4 regions of the Paenibacillus sp. FSL F4-0087 genome follow, and region 4 is predicted to be linked to each of the others. Evidence: predicted binding sites of a transcription regulator. Region 4 holds the regulator's gene; each other region holds the start of a gene.
What was found. The regulator Rex, encoded in region 4, represses fermentation and respiration genes when NADH is low (regulators of the CRP and FNR family bind a similar motif). The targets are predictions, from matches to a motif close to TTGTGAAATATTTCACAA.
Positions count from the first base shown of each region.

Region 1 (5,212 bases), 1.9 Mb from region 4:
CTGGAGTTAAAGGATGGCCGTCCAGTGATTGGTTTTCAACTGAACAATGCAATCGAGCAATCACATTCAAATCTGATGGACGGATCTCAAGTCGTTCCATCCTCCTGGCGTAATGATGTATTAACCGCATATTACGGTGAGCAGCTGCGTCCACTGATTGAAGGCGTGGCTGTTGCTGGAGGAGCAAATCCAGGCCAGATGTGGGCACAACTCGCATCCATGCTGAGATGGTTCAAAACGACAGCGTTACAGATGAACATCACGGAGACGGAACGTGAAGCGGTTATACAAGGGTATGAGCATGTAATCGCAATGTCTCCAGAGATTCTGGGGTTGAAGAAGAACCTGCTAACCTTCAAACCGGTGGAGATTGATAATCCGCATCAACCTGGAGAAACGATGCTGATGAAACCAGTCTGCTGCTTACACCATCAGGTGTATGGCGGTCAGAACTATTGCTACAGTTGTCCCAAACTGACAAAGGCAGAGCGGCAAGAGCGTTATGATGCTATTATGGCGGCGAAATCAGGCTAAAAGGGAATATGTCCAAGTTGATGGATGAAGATTACTTCTACCAATGAACTCGGTCAGGGTTTAATCACAGATTTGGTAATTAATCGCCTCAGGTCTATAATATAGAGATAGGCTGTGTGCCGCATGGTCATTGGGTACATACATACAGCAGCCCAACCTACATCATAATCATGGGAGGAATCAGTCATGTCCGTATATTCGTATCAGGCGGTAACGACCGCCAATCAGGAAGTTCCACTCGATCTGTATCAAGGCAAAGTGTTGGTGATTGCCAATACTGCTAGCAAGTGTGGACTGACTCCACAATACGGTGAATTGCAGAAGCTCTATGATCGCTATCGTGATCAAGGCTTGGTTGTACTGGGTTTCCCTTGTAACCAGTTTGGCGGCCAGGAGCCGGGTACCAGTGAGGAAGCAGAATCCTTCTGTCAAATCAACTATGGTGTTAATTTCCCGGTGTTTGCCAAGGTCGACGTAAATGGTGAAGATGCACATCCTTTGTTCAAGTATCTGCGTGAGCAGCAACCTGGTGTTGGCGAAGACAATAGCATCCAATGGAATTTCACCAAGTTCCTCGTGAATCGTGAAGGTGAAGTTGTAGGGCGTGTTGAACCAAAAGAATCCCCTGAAGCCATGACTGCAGAGATTGAAAAGCTGCTTGGCGTATAAAATGAATGAACGAAGAAGCCTGCCTCCAGATTGGAGGACAGGCTTTTTTTGATACAATTTTTAGTACGAAACATCCTCTCCATATACGTGTCTCCGCGGTAGTTGCTACGCTTATTTTGAGCATAAACCAGCCATAAGCAGGGAAAACTGAAGTCAATGAAGATGAGTCGATGACTCGCCTGATCGTAAAGAAAACCACATCCGACGAATTTACTTTGATTAACCTATTGCAATGTGAAAAATATCACATTATAATAAGTGTACAAAGTGAAATAAATCACATAAGCATTATTCGCTTAGAAGTGAAATATTTCACAACCGAAATGACGTTATATTCAATTTTTTATTTATATACTCCAAGGGGGAACCTTATCATGAAAATCGCAGTTATCGGATGTACACACGCAGGGACCGCAGCCATCGTTAACACCGCCAAATTGTACCCGGATGCTACCATTACAGTGTATGAGCGCAATGACAACATCTCCTTCTTATCATGTGGCATTGCGCTTTATGTAGGTGGTGTGGTGAAAGATCCAGACGGACTGTTCTATTCTTCGCCAAACCAACTGGCCGAGCTCGGTGTCGTTACCAAAATGCTTCATGAAGTGACGTCAGTAGATGCTGCGGGTCACAAACTTCAGGCTAAAAACTTGAAAACCGGGGAAGAATTCGAAGATACCTTCGACAAGCTGATCGTGACCACGGGTTCATGGCCTGTCGTACCGAAGCTGGAAGGCATCGAGATGGATAACATTTTACTTTGCAAAAACTACAACCATTCCAACACGATTATTGAGAAAGCCAAACATGCCAAACGTATTACCGTGGTAGGAGCAGGTTATATCGGCATTGAACTGGTGGAGGCTTTCCAAATGAACGGCAAGGAAGTTACACTGATTGATAGCGTGGACCGGATCTTGAACAAATATCTCGACCCCGAGTTCACGGATGCCATTGAAGAAACGTTGACTGGACACGGTATCAAGCTGGCACTGGGCCAAACGGTTCAGAAGTTTACCGGAGAGAATGGCAAAGTGAACAAGGTCATTACATCCAAAGGAGAGTTTGATACAGACCTCGTTATTCTGTGCATTGGTTTCCGTCCAAATACGGAACTGCTCAAAGGCCAAGTGGATATGCTGCCAAACGGCGCAATCATCGTGGATAAATATATGCAAACCAGCCAAAAAGACGTCTTCGCTGCTGGAGACAGCTGTGCAATTCATTACAATCCAACCGGCAAGGCTGCGTACATTCCACTGGCAACCAACGCGGTGCGGATGGGTACACTCGTAGCACGGAACCTGGTTCGTCCTACGACACGGTACATGGGTACACAAGGCACATCAGGTATTAAAATTTATGAGCAAAATATTGCAGGTACAGGTCTGACGGAAGCATCTGCTGCGGATGAGGGTCTGGTGGTTGAAGCTGTAACGCTTGAAGATGCTTACCGTCCAGAGTTCATGCCAACAGCAGAGAAGCTGCTGCTCAAAGTAATCTATGAACAGGCTACGCGCCGCATTGTTGGTGCGCAGGTCATGTCACAAGCTGATCTGACACAGTCGATCAATACGATCTCTGTGTGCATCCAGAACAACATGACGGTAGATGAGCTGGCCTTCATCGACTTCTTCTTCCAACCACATTACAACAAACCATGGAACTTCCTGAACTCGGCTGGTCTTCAGGCGTTGCCTCCAGTAGAAGTAAAAACACCAGCGATGGTTTAACCGAAATATCCGAGAACTGCCGCTTCGTGCGGTAGTTCTTTTTTGTTTTTTAAAATAATCGGAGGTAGTTAGGGCTGGGAAATGGTGCTATATTATCAACTGTAACGTTATAAACGCAATGGAGTTGAAATGAAGGAGAGTGGCGCAGGCGTGCTTACAGAATCCGTATCCCGGTTGAACGTTCTCTTGCAATCGGTACCTCAGGAGTTCCTTGCAATGAATCCGGACGAGATTGTTCCACCACGAATGGAAGGAAAATGGTCCCGTCTTCAAATTTTGGGGCATTTATGCGATTCGGCTCTGCATAATGTCAGCAGATTTGTACAGATGCAGCACCAGACCGAACCTTTTAGTATAACTTCGTATCAGCAGGAGCAGTGGGTGGAGAGCCAACAGTACAAGAGCGCACCAATTGAAGATGTATTAAATCTCTGGATTAGTCTGAACCAGTCCGTTATTCGTGTTCTCTCCGTCTCGGTAGAGATGGGTCAATCGCAAACATGTATCCTCTCTGATGGAAGTGTGGTAACGCTAGAATGGCTGGCACAAGATTACGTTGAGCATCTGGAACATCATTTGCAGCAAATTTTCGGTGAGCATGAGGATCTGGGGACGGCGTAAGTAACCACCTCATCGATCGCACATCAAGTAAACTAGAACGAAACGTGAAAATGTAGTTTTCAGACTTTGTGATAAAAGTAACAAACCTCTTGAAACCTTCGCGATACAATGAACATATCAACCAAACAAGTTGAATTATGATGTTCATGAACTGTGAAGGAGAGGATCGTTATGGCAGCAAAAACACCTCTTGAGGTTGCACAATATACGGCGCATACGGGGATGAAGAAAGCTCAAAATCCGGTGTCCTCCGTATTGATACTCAGTTTTCTGGCAGGAGCTTTTATTGCGCTCGGATTTCTGCTGGATATTCGGGTTATTGCCTCTGCTCCGACCGAGTGGGGCAGCTTGGTTAATCTGATTGGTGCAGCAGTGTTCCCGGTAGGATTAATATTGGTGCTGATTGGCGGTGGGGAACTGCTGACAGGTAATATGATGGCCGTCCCACTTGCGACGATTGCACGTAAACTGTCCGCGGGCAACATGTTGAAGAATCTCACCTTAGTGACGATAGGTAATTTCCTTGGAGCGCTCTTTGTGGCCTATGCATTTGGGCATGTGCTCGGTCTGACGGCAGAAGGTGCCTATTTGACCAAAGTAGTGGATATGGCTGGACACAAGCTGGAGGACAGCTTCCTTCAGGCTTTTATATCCGGGATCGGGTGTAACTGGCTGGTAGCTCTCGCAGTATGGTTGTCCTACGCATCGGATACGATGAGTGGAAAAGTACTGGGCATTTGGTTCCCAACGATGGCCTTTGTGGCTATTGGATTCCAGCACGTTGTCGCCAACATGTTCCTGATTCCTGCGGCGATCTTCGAAGGGCATTATTCGTGGGGGCAATACATCATGAATTTCATTCCGGTATGGCTTGGCAACCTGACGGGAGGGGCGCTATTTGTGGCGGCTGCTTACTGGATGGTGTACCTGCGCAAGCATGAGCCGGAAGTGAAGCCTGAGGTGGCAATGGCGGTGGCCCAGCCTGTGGAGACAGAAGCCAGACCGATGTGGAGCAAGCAGGCGTAGCGACATTTTTTCGAGTAATCGAGTAGCGTTGTAACCACGATAAGCCAGCAAAGACGAGTGCGAAGTTAAACAGGAACAGGGAAGTTAAACAAAATAGCAACAGAAATTGGCGAATCTAATCTCGTTCAAGTCATGGCTGTCTGCTGTGATGGGCGGGAGAGGAGTCGCTTTTTTTTATGTAAAAGTATGCACGCAAAATAAATTCGCCATGACAAGGTTCGGGGGAACGAAACCTGTTCATGGCGAATTTCGGGAGTGGTCCATGATATGGCATGAGGAGGAAGTGGGGAAACACTAGCCTAATGCCTTATTTTTAATTTACCCTTGAATTTCGAGATTGAATCAAGGGGAAAAAGATTTTTTTTTGAAAAAAATTTGGAGCGGTTGTGGCAGTAAAAAAGACTGTTCTCTTTACGCGATTACCATGAAGAAGATATGATATGAGGATAACTTTGAAGGGGGAGGAACTTGTATATGATCGATCAGGAGAATGGCGTATTCCCGGCAGTTTGCCCGCTCGATTGTCCGGATACTTGCGGCCTACTGCTTCATAAGGAGAACGGTAAGATCGTGAAGGTCGTGGGCAATCCGGACCATCCGATTACAAAAGGCGCCATCTGTAACAA
Region 1 is NZ_JBBODJ010000001.1:3,328,471-3,333,682, forward strand. Features, by position in the region: gene MHB84_RS15405 (ferric iron reductase) at 1-534, shown strand, start outside; gene MHB84_RS15410 (glutathione peroxidase) at 721-1,203, shown strand; gene MHB84_RS15415 (FAD-dependent oxidoreductase) at 1,578-2,939, shown strand; gene MHB84_RS15420 (DinB family protein) at 3,069-3,560, shown strand; gene MHB84_RS15425 (formate/nitrite transporter family protein) at 3,732-4,586, shown strand; gene MHB84_RS15430 (molybdopterin-dependent oxidoreductase) at 5,061-5,212, shown strand, end outside.
Region 1: a site for Rex is predicted at 3,627-3,644, ahead of MHB84_RS15425 (formate/nitrite transporter family protein). Genes of this name have one in related genera too.

Region 2 (5,212 bases), 2.5 Mb from region 4:
CAAAATGCTCATCCCACACTTTAATCCCCGGATGTTCATTCGCCTGTACAGCCAGTGCACGCACAATCTCATATCCCGTTGCATCCCCATTGGCATGCAAAATACGGCGGTGGCTGTGCGCACCTTCCTGCGTCAACGCCAACTCGCCGTTCTCCAGATCAAACAAAGTACCCAGTCGAATCAGTTCTTTCACTCCATCCGGGCCCTCGTTCACCAATGCTTCTACTGCTTCGGAGCGGCATAATCCCGCTCCTGCAACAAGTGTATCCTGCAAATGGTAGGCAGGTGAATCATCCTCAGCGATAACCGCAGCGATTCCCCCCTGCGCATACCGGGTGTTACTTTCCAGTAACGACTTCTTCGTGATCATCAACACACTGCGTTGTTCACTCGCCTTGATCGCAGTAAACAAACCAGCAATGCCCGAACCAATAACCAGCACATCCGTCTCCACCATCGGCAGCGCGGACAGATCAAAATCCACTAAATATTGCGGTATCATGTTATTTCACCTGTCTTGGAGCAAGAGTAACGCATGCTACTTCACCAGTAACATGCGCTCTAGTGATTCTCTGGCTTTGTCGGCAACGGCTGGAGGCACGTAAATTTGCGGCTTCATCGTTTCCAAGCATTTAACCAGCTTTTTCAAGTTATTGACTTTCATGTTCGGACATACGAGGAACTTGGTAGCAAAGTGGAATTGTTTGTCCGGGCTATCGAGACGCAGTTGGTATCCTGTACCGTCCTCGGTACCTACGATAAATTCTTTAGCGGACGAATTCTTACAATATTCCAGAATGGCGGTTGTGCTACCTACGAAATCACCCATCTCTACAACCTCAGGACGACATTCCGGGTGAACAACGAACTCGGCATTTGGATGCTTCGCTCTCATCTCTACCACGTCTTTGACCGTCAGCATATCATGGGTATTGCAGTAACCTTCCCAGATAATCATTTTCTTGTCTGTATGTTGTTGCACATAATGTCCCAGATTTTTATCCGGTACCCAGATGATTTCATCGGAATCAACAGATTGAATGACTCTGACAGCATTGGCCGATGTACAACAGATGTCGGTCTCTGCCTTGATCTCAGCTGAGGAATTGATGTACGTTACAACTTTGGCATTCGGGTGCTGTGCTTTCAATTTACGTAAGCCTTCAACGTTCACCATGTCCGCCATTGGGCAGCCTGCACGCTCGTCGGGGATGATAACCGTTTTGTTAGGGGCAAGAATTTTAGCGCTTTCACCCATAAAATGAACTCCGCAGAAAACGATAACATCCGCATCGGTTTGTGCCGCCTTCTGAGCCAGCAAAAACGAATCTCCCCGGAAATCAGCGACTTCCTGTACCTCGTCACGTTGATAATAATGGGCAAGAATAATGGCATTCCGTTCCTTCTTCAACTCCATCAGCCGCTCGCGCAGCTCCCGGTTCATCTCAGCCTTGCGCTCTAAAGCCAGAGCTTCCACCTGTGATCCTCTCCTTATCGGGACAGCCTTATACGCTGTTTCATATGGCAAATCCAAGTCGTTATTTTCGCTTGAGAAACGAATCACAAGCGGTTTAACACCTAATGTACACAACGTTCACGACTCTGTCAATAAATGAAATCGCCCCAGAACAAGGGCATAACCACCCATTTCCTACGTAGTTCGCCCTATAGCTCCCGGTTATCATTATCTATACAATTTGAAGGAATACATAAAAAAAGAGAGCCCGAAGGCTCTCCTTGTCATCTGCCACTATAAGACAGATGGTGTTATAAATTAAGACGTTGGCTTCGTTCCACCATCATCCGGGTCATTGCTGTTTCCTTTGTCCAGATTCGGAGCTTCGTTAGGAATATCTCCGGCTGGTGGTTCAGGCGTTTCATCTTTGCCTTGGATACGGACGCGTACATCACCGATGTTGTCGATGATCGCTTCTCCGCCTTCGCTAGGCGTACCTTCTCCATCGTTGCTGTTCTCATCTTTTGGAGTCAGGGCACCTGTCTCGATCAATTGCTTGATCTGATCCATTTCCAATGTCTCCACTTCCAGCAACGTGTTCGCAATCAGATGCACTTCTTTAGAATGTTTAACGAGTAAGTCTTTACACTTCTCATAGCATTCGTTGATGAAGCGTTGCATCTCCTGATCGATCTCGTAAGCAATGGAATCTGAGTAATTCTGTTCGTGACCGATATCACGACCCAGGAATACCTGTCCCTGCGAACTACCGAACTGCATAGGTCCCAGCTTCTCGCTCATACCGTACTCCATAACCATGCTACGGACGATACCCGTCGCTTGTTGGAAGTCACTGTATGCACCCGTACCGATTTCACCGATAAACAGTTCTTCGGAAACGCGGCCACCAAGGAGTCCAGTAATTTTGTCCAGCAATTCTTGCTTGGTAACAAGCATACGATCTTCTTTTGGCAACATGATTACATATCCACCCGCACGTCCGCGCGGAATAATGGTAACTTTATGTACCATATCGGCATGTTCCAGGAAGTAGCCTACAATGGTATGACCTGCTTCGTGATAAGCAACAATACGTTTTTCACGGTCACTGATAACACGGCTTTTCTTCTCCGTACCAACAATGACACGGTCAATCGCTTCGTCTACTTCACGCATGGAGATATCTCTGCGATTACGACGTGCCGCAAGCAATGCCGCTTCATTCAAGAGATTTTCCAAATCTGCACCAGAGAATCCGGTAGTACGCTTCGCAATAATGTCCAGCTTCACATCTTTGGTGAGTGGTTTGTTGCGTGAGTGTACTTTCAGAACCGCTTCACGACCTCTCACGTCAGGGCGATCAACCGTGATTTGACGGTCAAAACGTCCTGGACGCAGCAAGGCAGGGTCCAGAATATCAGCACGGTTCGTTGCAGCAACGATGATAATACCTTCATTGGCTCCGAATCCGTCCATTTCAACGAGCAACTGGTTGAGTGTTTGTTCACGTTCGTCGTGACCACCACCAAGACCAGCACCACGCTGACGTCCTACAGCATCAATCTCATCGATAAAGATGATACATGGGGCGTTTTTCTTCGCATTTTCAAACAAGTCACGTACACGAGATGCACCGACACCGACGAACATTTCAACGAAGTCAGAACCGGAAATACTGAAGAATGGCACACCCGCTTCACCGGCAACAGCACGAGCGAGCAAGGTTTTACCTGTACCCGGAGGACCTACAAGCAGTACGCCTTTAGGAATCCGTGCACCTACTGCTGCGAATTTACGAGGGTCTTTGAGGAAGTCCACGACTTCAACAAGCTCCTGTTTCTCTTCGTCAGCACCCGCAACATCTTCAAACGTAACCCGTTTCTTCTCTTCGTTGTAGAGACGAGCACGGCTTTTACCAAAGTTCATTACTTTACCGCCGCCGCCTTGAGCCTGATTAAACAGGAAGAAGAACAGCAGGAACATAATGATCAAAGGAATAAAGGAAGTCAGCAACGTCAACCAGATGCTGTCACCTTTCATAGGTTCCTGATGATATTCGAAATTGTTCGTTTCGCTTGCAGCTACAAGCTCACTAATTGCCTCATCCGTAGGAGGAATATACGTTGAGAAATTTTCTGATTTGGCTCCGTCAGGCGTCTTCCTGTATTGACCGGTCACGAGGTACGTCTGACCGTTGAATTGAACCGTCAATTCAGAGACATTATTGGTCTTGATCGCCGCGCGCAACTGATCATATCTAGGATTATCGGTGGCTTCGCCGCCATTGCTGACGAACTGGACTATCCCCACCACAACTAAAAAAAGAATCAAATAAAAAGCAGAATTCCGGATGAACCGATTCATCCCCTACCTCCTCTCGAGACACTTTAATTATTTTAACATAGCCCAACATGGCTTCTCAACAGAAGCCACCAACAGATATGGGCTTGGAACTAGCTTAAGCATTAGTTGCTGTAAACTTCCGGTTTCAGAATCCCGATGTAAGGGAGGTTCCGGTACTTCTCGGCATAATCCAGGCCATAGCCAACGATGAATGCGTCCGGAATGTCAAAGCCAGTGTAATGGGCTTCAAGTTCGACTTTGCGACCTGAAGGCTTGTCAAATAGCGTAACCACGCGGACGGATTCAGCACCGCGGTTCTGCAAGAGTTCGATCAGATAACTGAGCGTGAGTCCACTATCAATAATGTCCTCTACAATCAGAACCTCGCGTCCCTCAACGGATTCATCCAGATCCTTAATGATTTTAACCACGCCGGATGATTTGGTGGAAGCGCCATAACTCGATACTGCCATGAAATCCATCTCAACAGGTACCGTAATGTTCTTAACCAAATCAGCCATAAATATAAACGCACCCTTAAGCACACAAATGACCAAAGGATTGCGATTTGCATATTCGGCACTTATTGTTGCGCCTAATTCCTTGATTTTACTCTGAATCTCTTCTTCACTGATCAATACTTCCTGAATGTCGTTCTGCAACTGTGCGAACCTCCTAAGTTATACATATGAAAGCCTTACCTGAACCATAACCACTACCCCTGAATCGCTGAATCGCCTACAGTCATGTACAGGATTGCGGAAGTATCCTCCCTGACAGGAGCTACACTAGACCGGCGAACACCCGGTAACCAGATGATATTGCCTGCTCCATCACATACCACGGGAACCCGTGAACGGACAGAAGGGGGAATTTTCTCATCGATGAAAATATTTTTCACCTTTTTGCTTCCGTTTAATCCCATCACTTTCATGGTATCTCCAGGTAACCGTGAACGCACAACCAGCGGCATAAGCAGTTGATCTGCATCAAATGCGGCATGATCCGCCGATTCTGGTACATGATAGTCCTCGGGACTCATCGGAACGATCTGAACATGCCGGTCAATTTCCGTGAGAGAAAGCTCATAGGTTCCGCTCGATTGAGCAAGACGATATTCGTAAGATTGACCCTGTACGTCAGTCCGTACGCCGAAAGAGATCAGATCATACTCCCGGGTGCAGGCGAGTGTCTGTCCTATATCCAGGCTCCAGGTCGTCGCTTCAGGCTGAATAACCTTGCGGCGAATGGTCTCAATACGGGTAAAGTCGACAAAATCACTGTCCAAAGGCAGATAATTCAATATTAGTTTAATCAACCTTCGTTGTAAAGCGACATGTAACTTCAAAAAGGAAGGCACCTCAAAGGTTTGCCTTCCGCCGTTCGCCTGCACTAGACACCTGTATGCGTCAT
Region 2 is NZ_JBBODJ010000001.1:2,716,315-2,721,526, forward strand. Features, by position in the region: gene nadB (L-aspartate oxidase) at 1-502, opposite strand, end outside; gene nadA (quinolinate synthase NadA) at 539-1,477, opposite strand; gene ftsH (ATP-dependent zinc metalloprotease FtsH) at 1,775-3,820, opposite strand; gene hpt (hypoxanthine phosphoribosyltransferase) at 3,922-4,461, opposite strand; gene tilS (tRNA lysidine(34) synthetase TilS) at 4,515-5,212, opposite strand, start outside.
Region 2: a site for Rex is predicted at 1,549-1,566, ahead of nadA (quinolinate synthase NadA). Genes of this name have one in related genera too.

Region 3 (5,212 bases), 290 kb from region 4:
GATGCATTCTGCTGGGCATGGCCACTTTTATTATGATCAATATGGGGGTATTACGAAAATGAGAATGAAAACACATTGGAAAACAGTCATGGTACTTCTCTTTGGGATGCTGTTATTAACAGCTTGCGGAAAAAAATACGAGGCATTGCCTATTAATGAAGACGTGGATATCTGTGCCATTTGCAAAATGCAGGTGAAAGATGATGCTTATGCCACGCAGCTTACCACGAAAGACGGTAAAAATTATAAATTTGATGACATTGGTTGTATGCACCAGTGGAAAGAAGAGAACGGAACAGATAACATCGGGATGGATTTCGTTCGTGATTATAATGACAAGGAATGGATTGAGTACAGCAAAGCCACGTATGTATATGACGCTTCACTGCGTACACCGATGGCTTACGGGATCCTCAATTTCAAGGATAAACCATCTGCCGAAGCATTTGTTGCCGAGCAGGGTGTAGGAACGATCATGACCGCTAAAGATCTCGCCTCCCACGACTGGAAACAAAACACAGAGACGATGGATATGATGGGTGAGCATGGGCATTCCGAAGAGGGAATGAGTGAAGGCGTACATGAAGAAACACATGGGGAAAGTGAATCAACGGAAGATTCAGGCCATAAGTAAATGTCCAATGAAGATGGTGATGCATGATGGGAGATATGTTACAAGTCGTTCGACGAGAAATGAAAATGGGATTTCGCAACCCCTGGTCATATTCATTTTTGATTCTTTTCTGCATATTTAGTCTGAGTTTGCTAATCATTAATTCTCAGAATTTTGTAACAGGCTACTCTGGCACGACAGGTTCCATGTTAAATCTTATTCTTTATCTGTTGCCGCTGATGACGCTTTTTCTGGGCTCGTTCTCGTTGACTTCTGAAAAGGAAGAGGGTAGCTGGCAGCTGTTGTCCACATACCCCATCGGTACGATGTCTTTTATTGTTGGGAAATATCTGGGTCTGTCGGTTGTATTAGTGACTATAGTAACATTCGGTTACGGCCTCATGGGACTTCTTAGCGGATGGGTGGGTAGCCCTTTGGATGTTATGACGTACTTATTGTTTCTAGTATTCTCCTGTGGACTGGTGCTGCTATTTCTGACTATTGCACTGTTCATTGGTTCGTTATCCAAAAATCGGTGGCAAGCGTTAACAATATCCGTATCCGTTTGGTTTTTTGCTGTGATCGGATGGCCTACACTTCTAATCTCCGTGCTGGGACTCATGCCTTATCAGTGGGTAAAACCCTTACTCACCGTTCTAACCTTCATCAATCCGGCTGAGCTGGTACGTTTGTTTGTTGTGATCAAACTTGGCGGGGGCTCTATACTGGGACCTGAATATTATCAGTGGGTAGATTGGGTGCAACCATCCAGTGGAAGCTGGATTTTTACAGGGATATGTCTGCTGTGGATTGCATGTTCTATCGTGGTAGTCTACGGGATCTGGGAAAGGGGGCGTTCCCATGGATAACGTGGAAGCAGAGATTATTGGACTGTATAAATCCGTAAAAAAACAACAGATCGTTGAAGATATATCCTTTCGCGTTTCTTCCGGTCATGTGCTTGCCTTATGTGGCGGAAATGGGGCCGGAAAAAGCACTGTTCTGCGTATGCTCGCAGGTATTCTTCAACCTACCTCCGGAGAAATCATTGTAAACAAAATGCGCTGGTCCAAAGAACGAAAGCGATATTCGGAACAGATCGGATATATGCCGGATGATTATCATTTCAACCAGGGTCTGACGGCAGAGGAAGTGCTCCAGTTCTGGGCGGCGCTTAGGAAAGTGTCCAGAGAGAGAGTAGCGGAAGTGCTGACTATGGTAGGCTTGGCCGATCAAAAAAAGAAGCGGGTCACGACCTTTTCCAAAGGAATGCGGCAGCGTGTGTTATTTGCCCAGGCTCTGCTGTCCAAGCCTCCGCTGCTGATCATGGATGAGCCGACGAATGGACTGGACCCCTTCTGGATGCAAGAGTTTACAAATCTGATAAAACAGATCAAGGAGGAGGGACATATGGTCGTGTTCTCCACCCACCAGCTTGAAATCGCAGATGATGTTGCGGATCAGATTGTTTTTATGAACCAAGGACGTAATGTGGGAGATGGCTCTACTGAGGAGTTTCGTCAACAGTTCGGGTCGCTTCATGCTGCATTTCATCATAGTCTTGGCTTAAAATGAAGGTGAATTTATTGGAAATAAAAAGTGAAAAAATGAGTGCGAAAATGAGACGTTTGCTTACTATCCTGATTGGAGTGGCTGCAGTGCTGGTAGCTGTGTGGGCAATTTACCAGGAGACTTCATCATCCGAGCCCAAAAGAACCGGTGCCATTGAAGCCGGTGCAATTGCTCCTGAATTCACTGCGATTAATTCAGCCGGAGAACAGGTGAAGCTCTCCGATTATCGGGGTAAAGTCGTCATGATTAACTTCTGGGCTTCATGGTGTACGCCCTGTGTGAGGGAAATGCCAATGATTAATCAGATCGCTCAGACGTATCAAAACGATGTAGAGACCCTGTTTGTCAACGTGGGGGAAGCGAAGGGCACCATTCGTGAATTTATGGAGAAACAGGAATTCGATTTCCCTGTTATCATTGATGTGACCGGAAAGGTCTCCGGTCTGTATCGTATCACCGGTTTGCCAGCGACTATGATCATAGATCAGGAAGGTATATTCAGTCACATTTTGCTCGGTGAGTTGACTAAGGATATTCCTTTGCAGCAATGGCTAGAGGAGACCGTACAGCAAAAGAATTGAAGCTTCGTTAGACTTATGAACAAAAAAACTAAAGAAGTCGCTCGCTATACGAGCGGCTTCTTTAGTTTTATTTTTCCCGAACATCTTGCACGCATAGTAGAATTGAAAATCGCAATACCACGGTTGTGTCCAAAGAATCAATAGCTCCTTTGGGTATTTTTTACGCTTTTCACCGAGTTGTCAGAAAGAGTTGATCCTTTCTTGAACATTTAGGGACGAAGACGTGTCAGTGATTGAATTGCTAATTCACAAAGATATAATAATTTTAACTATTAGGTCCTGTTAAGTACTTTGGCCCTTCAGTATCAGGTAAAGCTTCCTCGTCTCTTACTTTGTGAAAAAATTCTCTTTGTACATACAATGATGGAGGAACGCTTTATAGACAAACTCTGAACCTATTTCGTGGGACTTCTCTAAACCTGATATTAAACGCAGCCCAAGGGATGACTGACCTAATAATTAAAAGTTTCAAATCAGTACGAAAATCGAACAGAGTTTGAAAGGAGGCAGTAAAGGATGGCAATCGATACGGTGATGTGGAGCAAGCTGGTGACAGGTATGACGCTGGGCTTCCACGCTATTTTTGCGACGCTTGGCGTCGGTATACCTCTAATGATCGCAATTGCAGAGTTCATGGGGATTCGCAAGAAGGACCCCCATTACACACTGATGGCGAAGAGGTGGTCAAGAGGGTTTGTCATTTCTGTGGCGGTTGGTGTGGTGACCGGTACAGCGATTTCACTGCAGCTGGCCCTGGTGTGGCCGAATTTTATGAAACTGGCTGGCAATGTCATAGCACTCCCGCTATTCATGGAAGTGTTTGCGTTCTTTTTTGAAGCCATCTTCTTGGGCATTTATTTGTATACGTGGGATCGATTCAAAAATCCGTACATCCACTGGCTGCTGACGATTCCCATCGTCACCGGTGCAGGCATGTCGGCTGTGTTTATTACGACGGTGAACGGCTTCATGAACCAGCCTGGAGGCTTTGTCATGGAAGCAGGCCAATTCACTGCGGTTAACCCGGTGGAGGCGATGCTGAATACGGCGACATTCTCCAAGGTGTTCCATGTGTTAAGCTCGGCCTATTTGACAGGAGCTGCCCTGTTAGCCGGAATTGCAGCCTTTGCGCTACTGAGAAAAGGGGCATCCGCCTACCACAAAAAAGCCTTGAATCTCATGATGGCGGTGGTTCTGCTGTTCGGCTTACTGAACACATTAGCGGGAGATGTGTCCGCCAAATTTCTGGCCGAGCATCAGCCGGAGAAACTTGCAGCAGCAGAATGGCATTTTGAGACAGAAAGTGGCGCAGATTTGATTTTATTGGGATGGCTGAATGCGGAGCATGAAATTATAGGAGCGCTTCACCTTCCGAAACTGCTTAGCTTCCTGGCCTTTAGTGACTTTAATGCCGAAGTAACCGGACTGGAGGAGTTTCCGGAGGACGAATGGCCGCCGCTGCTCGTTCACTACCTGTTTGATTTAATGGCGGGAATCGGATTTACGCTACTGGCTATCTCGGTTCTGTACTTCCTGTTTGTGTTCTGGAAAAAGCGCAATGAGCTGAACAAGTGGCTGCTTGGGATTATAGCACTAGGCGCACCCATGGCTTTTCTCGGAGTTGAACTGGGCTGGTTCTATGCTGAACTGGGGAGACAGCCGTGGATTATCCGGGGATATATGCGTGTTGAGGAAGCCGCCACTTCATCACCCAACATCAGAATGATCTTTTTCTTCTTCCTGCTTCTCTACATCGTTCTGGGAGTCATGTGTGTTCTCGTACTAAGACGTTTGTTCAACAATAATCCGGCAGAAGTCGAGATGGAGAAATGGATGAAGGAGAAGCGCAATCCGTCTACAGAAAAGGGTGAGCGTACATGAGTTACGAACTGATTGGCATCTCGGTGCTCTGGTTGTTCCTGTATGGCTATTTAATTGTAGCCTCCATTGATTTCGGGGCGGGTTTCTTTGCCTTTTATGCACGCTTGACGAAACAGGATCACCTGATTAATCGTCTGATTTCCCGTTATTTATCACCGGTATGGGAGATTACGAATGTATTTTTTGTCTTTTTCTATATTGGCATCGTTGGATTCTTTCCGGACACGGCTTATTATTACGGATCAGCTCTGCTCGTACCGGGCAGTATTGCGGTCATTTTGCTCGCCATTCGTGGGTCGTTTTATGCCTTTGAGAACTATGGTTCCAAAAATAATATCGTGTATCTGTTTCTATATGGAGCTTCGGGATTGCTTATTCCGGCTTCGCTATCAGTGGCGCTAACGCTGTCTGAAGGTGGTTTTATCGTGAAGCAGGGTTCGACGGTTTCGCTGGATTACTGGACACTGTTTACCAATCCGTTATCATGGAGCATCGTTGGACTCGCGATTGTGTCCGTATTGTTCATTAGCAGCTCATTTCTGACCTTCTATGCGTCGCGGGCAGA
Region 3 is NZ_JBBODJ010000001.1:5,515,404-5,520,615, forward strand. Features, by position in the region: gene MHB84_RS25405 (right-handed parallel beta-helix repeat-containing protein) at 1-62, shown strand, start outside; gene MHB84_RS25410 (nitrous oxide reductase accessory protein NosL) at 65-634, shown strand; gene MHB84_RS25415 (ABC transporter permease) at 661-1,482, shown strand; gene ccmA (heme ABC exporter ATP-binding protein CcmA) at 1,475-2,188, shown strand; gene MHB84_RS25425 (TlpA family protein disulfide reductase) at 2,221-2,766, shown strand; gene MHB84_RS25430 (cytochrome ubiquinol oxidase subunit I) at 3,283-4,647, shown strand; gene MHB84_RS25435 (cytochrome d ubiquinol oxidase subunit II) at 4,644-5,212, shown strand, end outside.
Region 3: a site for Rex is predicted at 3,099-3,116, ahead of MHB84_RS25430 (cytochrome ubiquinol oxidase subunit I). Genes of this name have one in related genera too.

Region 4 (5,212 bases):
ACACAACGGCTGAAATGACGGCAGTCAGAGCAATAGGCAATACTTTTATTTTCAAGTGAGTTACCCCTCCTAAATTTTGGCCCATCCTATAACTTGTAGGCAAGAATATAAATATGTGTACGTAATGTCCTGTGATGTGCCTAACAGGATTTATTTGTGTATGATGTATCCTTGAATACATATTTGAGTATATCACATCGTATATACAATATCTAAGGCGAAAATATGAATAAATTATTAATTTTAACTATTCAAATCCAAAATGATCAACAAAGTACGCCAAAGAACCGGACCAGTCGGGTTTCCGTCTGCCGGTTCTTTAATGTATTCTCTTCAGACGTTAGTACGTCTGCTAATTCTAGCTGTTCGGTATCGTATAGACCAGGTCCACCTGTTCCCCGTTGCTGAAGCGGTAAAACCGATAATAGTTGTGCGTATCATCGTTGTAATACACTTGCCATACATAGATTCCATTCACAACGCCTGGCATGATTCGTTTGATCTCCCCGCCCGGAACTTCAGAGCTGAACCGATTTCGAATCTGAGCCTCATTCATGCCGTTCTTTAACAGTTCCCCGTGTACCGCATTCGTTCCCGTCACCGGTTTGTTATTCTCATCAAACTTCACCCACACCATGACATCCTGGTTATCCTTATTTTTGCCGATCAGGGTCCAGTATATGTTGTCTCCGCCGTCTTTCTGTCCCCAAACATACTTACGCAGCTCTTCGTGGGACGTAATCCCCAGCTGTTCCTGGGCCGCCTGTATGGCCAACGCCTCTTCCTTGCGCTGATCCTGGGTAACATAGACATAATAACGCTGAAGTCCAAACAGAATCAGAACCAGGAGCAGCAGCGAAATCCATATCCACTTCTTTTTTTTCTTCAAAAGCCGAACTTCCTTTCCCTATGACGATGCTGTCCTTGTAATTATCGGGCAAGCAAACTGTCAAATGCCAGCTGAGACTCACGCAGAATGCGCTCTTCATCCATCGTAAGACATTCGCCATGTTTAACCACTTGTTTACCATCCACCCACACATGCTCCACATCTTTGGCCGATGCCGAGTAGACTGTATGGGAAATCAGATCCGTATGCGGATAGAAATGGGCTTGTTCGATGTTCAACGCGAAGAAGTCAGCCTTCATGCCAACTTGCAGAGCGCCTGTATTATTCAGGAATATGGATTTGGCACCATATGAAGTTCCAAGCAGAAGCGCTTCCCCTGCCGGCACTGCAGTAGGGTCACCAGATACACCTTTATGAATCAACGCAGCCAATCTCATCTCTTCGAACATATCCAGGTTATTGTTACTTGCTGGTCCGTCTGTTCCCAGGGACACAGTCACGCCTGCTTTCAACAGATCAGGTACTCGTGCAACACCCGAAGCCAATTTCAGGTTACTACCTGGATTGTGGGAAACTGCTACATCATGCTTTGCGAGAATCTCGATCTCTTCATCATTCAGATGTACCGCATGTGCAACCAGTGATGGACGGGAGAAAAATCCTAGTTTCTCCAGATGTGCAACCGGACGAAGTCCGTAATCAGCCACGTTCTGTTCCACTTCACGAAGCGTTTCAGACATATGCGTATGCAAAGGCAGATTCAGGTCATGAGCAACCTGTACCAGCTTCTCTATGTAATCCGGAGGGCAAGTGTAAGGGGCATGTGGAGAGATTACAGTTGTAATTCTTCCGTCTGCTTGTCCATTCCATTGACGGGCAAATGCTGCGGACTCTTCGAGCTTGCGCAGTTGTTCTTCTTCTGAGCAAAGTCCGATTACCCCACGTGCCAGAGCAGCCCGAACGCCGGATTGTTCCACCACTTTCGCCACCTGATCCATATGATCATACATATCCAGGAAAGCTGTTGTTCCGCCTTTCAACATTTCAAGAACAGATAGTGATGTGCCCCAATATACGTCTTCAGACGTCATTTTGGCTTCCATTGGCCACATTTTCTCCTGCAACCATACTTGTAACGCCAGATCGTCTCCATGGCCTCTCAGAAGCGACATGGCCGCGTGACCATGCGTATTGATCAGACCCGGCAAGAAGAACAGTCCTTTCCCGTCCACCTTTGTCAGACTTTCGTCTCCTTCCGGCAATGTCTCACCAATATGCACAATCTTGTCATTCTCAACAACCATAAAACCTTGAACCACTTTCCAATTCGTACCCTCACACACGGCAAATTTGCCGTTGTGAATTACCCATCTATTTGTCGTCATCTTCCTCGTCGTCCTTTCCATTCTCCAAGTAATAAGCCAGACTAAGCAAATCCGTCGTAAAATCGGCATGATGAATACGAATATGCGGCGGAGTCTTCAGAATCGTTGGTGCAAAATTCAGAATCGCTTCAATTCCTGACTCAATCAGTTGATCTGCAACATTTTGGGCTTCCGTATCGGGAACCGTGATAATACCTATACGAATGTTGTCTTTTTTGACCGAATCCGTTAATTCATTCATTGGTTGCACCGTCAAACTATTGATTTGACTCCCAATCTTCGGACCGTAGGCATCAAATACAGCGACGATCTTCATGTTGTCTTTGAGATAGGCATTGTAATTAGACAAGGCATGTCCCAAATTACCTGCTCCGACAAGAGCTACATTGATCTGCTGGTCTATTTTTAAAATATGGCGGATTTTCTCAATGAGATATGAAACGTCATACCCGATCCCTTTACGACCAAAGTCACCGAAGTAAGCCAGGTCTTTACGAATCTGGGCAGGATTCAAATCCAGCCTCAGTCCCAGTTCTTGTGAAGAGACCGTATTGACTTCGCGCTGATGCAGTTCATTCAAATAACGCAAGTAAACAGGCAATCTACGCACCACGGCTTCCGAAATTTTATCTGATTTCATTCATTGCTCCCCCTTACAAAGGCCACGATAGATAGATGAAAAAGCTGAGCACCCTGTCTAAAACGAGCAAAAAGATTACTGAGTTAAACAGGATGCTCGTTGTTATATAATGGATAATTGCTTTTATTGCTTTTATTCCTTTAATTGCTTTACTCGCATATCCACGAAACAAAAATCATATTACTTAATTTTACCGCCAACCACTGGCGTCTTGCAATAATGGAAGCTACAGAGCGTATCTGTTATTGTTGCTCTTCGGTCGGTCTCTCGAGCCATTCCGAAATACGAGGAACCATCTGCTCGGTGAGCATGTGCTCCATTTTAGGACCAGGTAATGAATATAAAAAGTACTTGCCATAATACGCTTCAATAACGCGTGTATCGTATACAATTACAATGCCTCTGTCTTTGCCTGTACGAACCAGTCTGCCAAATCCCTGTTTGAAACGGATGACGGCTTGTGGCACGGACAGCTTCATAAACGGGTTTTTCTTCTGCTGCTGCAAAAGCTCGCTCTTCGCTTCGACTAATGGATGATTCGGTGGCTGGAACGGCAGTCTGACAATCGCGAGACAAGTCAGAGCCTCTCCTGGAATGTCCACCCCTTCCCAGAAGCTGCTTGTGCCAAGAAGCACCGTTGCTTTCGCATCTTGGAAGCGGCGTGTAAGCTTGGAACGGCTGCCACTGTCCACCCCTTGCCCAAGCAAAGAGATATCATTGCCTGACAAGGCCTCCTTAAGTGGGTCATAGACCTGGCGCAGCATGCGATAGGAGGTGAACAACACCATCATACGTCCACGAGTGGCAATAGCCGTTTCCGCGAGGGAGTGCACGAGCATATCCACAAAGTGGGCATCGCCTACACTGCCCTTCACGCTTGGGAAATCACGCGGAATGACGAGCAGCGCCTGTTCTCGATAATTGAACGGTGACGGCAACATGGACGTTAACAAACGGTTATTCTCGGCAGCTTCCTGCAAACCCAGCTGTTCGATCATGAATTGAAATGACTTGTCAACGGAGAGCGTAGCCGATGTAAGCACAACGCTTTTCTTTTTATCAAAGAACATATCCTTCAATTGTGCACTGACATCGACAGGAACAGCATAGAGCTGAAGTGATTTACTGCGGAACTGGCCGCTGGCCTCCATCCAGTACACGGTGTTGGCATCATCCATCCGCATGAAGAAACGCAGATTATCCTTAATCGTTGCCAAGTCCTTGAGCAGACCTGAGATATCCGTAATCAGACTATCGGACTGATAATCATCCTGATCTTCTTTCACTTCAAGCAGCAGCTTGTCACCTTTACGAATCAAATCACCTAGAGTGACATAGATTTGGTTTTCAGCATCCTGCAATTCCTGCCATTTAGCTGGTTTTTGTGAAGGCTTCAGTCTAAGAGAGAATTGTCCTGTCTCGCCTGGAGAAGCATCGCTGCGTTCAGGCAGCAGGCCAAACAATGTATCACTTAGTCGATCCCACATCTCTTTGACTTCGACCGCAAGCGGGAACATCTGATCAATCATGGAGCCCCACTGTACCGAATTTTCGTGACCCGATAATTGAGAACGAAGCATCGGCAGTTGGCCATTACGGCTATCTTTAAACAGTCGGGTCAGAGTATGAACCAACGTGAAATATTTCATATGAAGACCCAGATGCTTACCTGCTACGTCCTCCAAATGATGTGCTTCATCGATGACGAGACTTTCGTAGGCCGGCAGTAGCTGATGTGCTGCTTTGACATCCGTAAATAATTTCGAGTGATTGGTAATGACGATATCAGACAGCCCGGCTTCATGTTTGGCCCGGTGATAGAAACATTTGCGGAACCAAGGACAGGAACGTCCAAGACAAGACTCAGACTCACTCTGTACTGTCTCCCAGAAGTCTCCTCCGCGCCCGCTTAGATTAAGCTCCTCGTCGTCTCCAGTCTCCGTCTGAGTAAGCCAGACAATCATCTGAGCCGCTGTAAAATAATCCTCTTTCGGTGTAGCGAATTCACGTTTATTGATTTTGTGCTCAAACTTACGCAGACACAGATAGTGCCCACGTCCTTTGAACACTGCTGCCTTGAACGGGAACGGAACTACCTGGGTCAGCATAGGAATATCCCGCTCTCTCAATTGCTCCTGCAGGTTGATGGTATGTGTGCTGACCATGACTTTCTGTTCCTGTTTCACACTTTCATAGATGGCAGGCAGCAAATACCCAAGTGATTTACCTGTACCTGTTCCAGCTTCAATCAAGAGATGTTTCTCTTCATCCAAAGCTTGTCGTACACTGCTGAACATCTGAGTTTGCGCCTCACGCTCCTCATAATGGTCCAGCGTC
Region 4 is NZ_JBBODJ010000001.1:5,222,277-5,227,488, reverse strand. Features, by position in the region: gene MHB84_RS24100 (hypothetical protein) at 1-55, opposite strand, end outside; gene MHB84_RS24095 (cell wall elongation regulator TseB-like domain-containing protein) at 359-889, opposite strand; gene MHB84_RS24090 (amidohydrolase) at 931-2,235, opposite strand; gene MHB84_RS24085 (redox-sensing transcriptional repressor Rex) at 2,222-2,875, opposite strand; gene dinG (ATP-dependent DNA helicase DinG) at 3,118-5,212, opposite strand, start outside.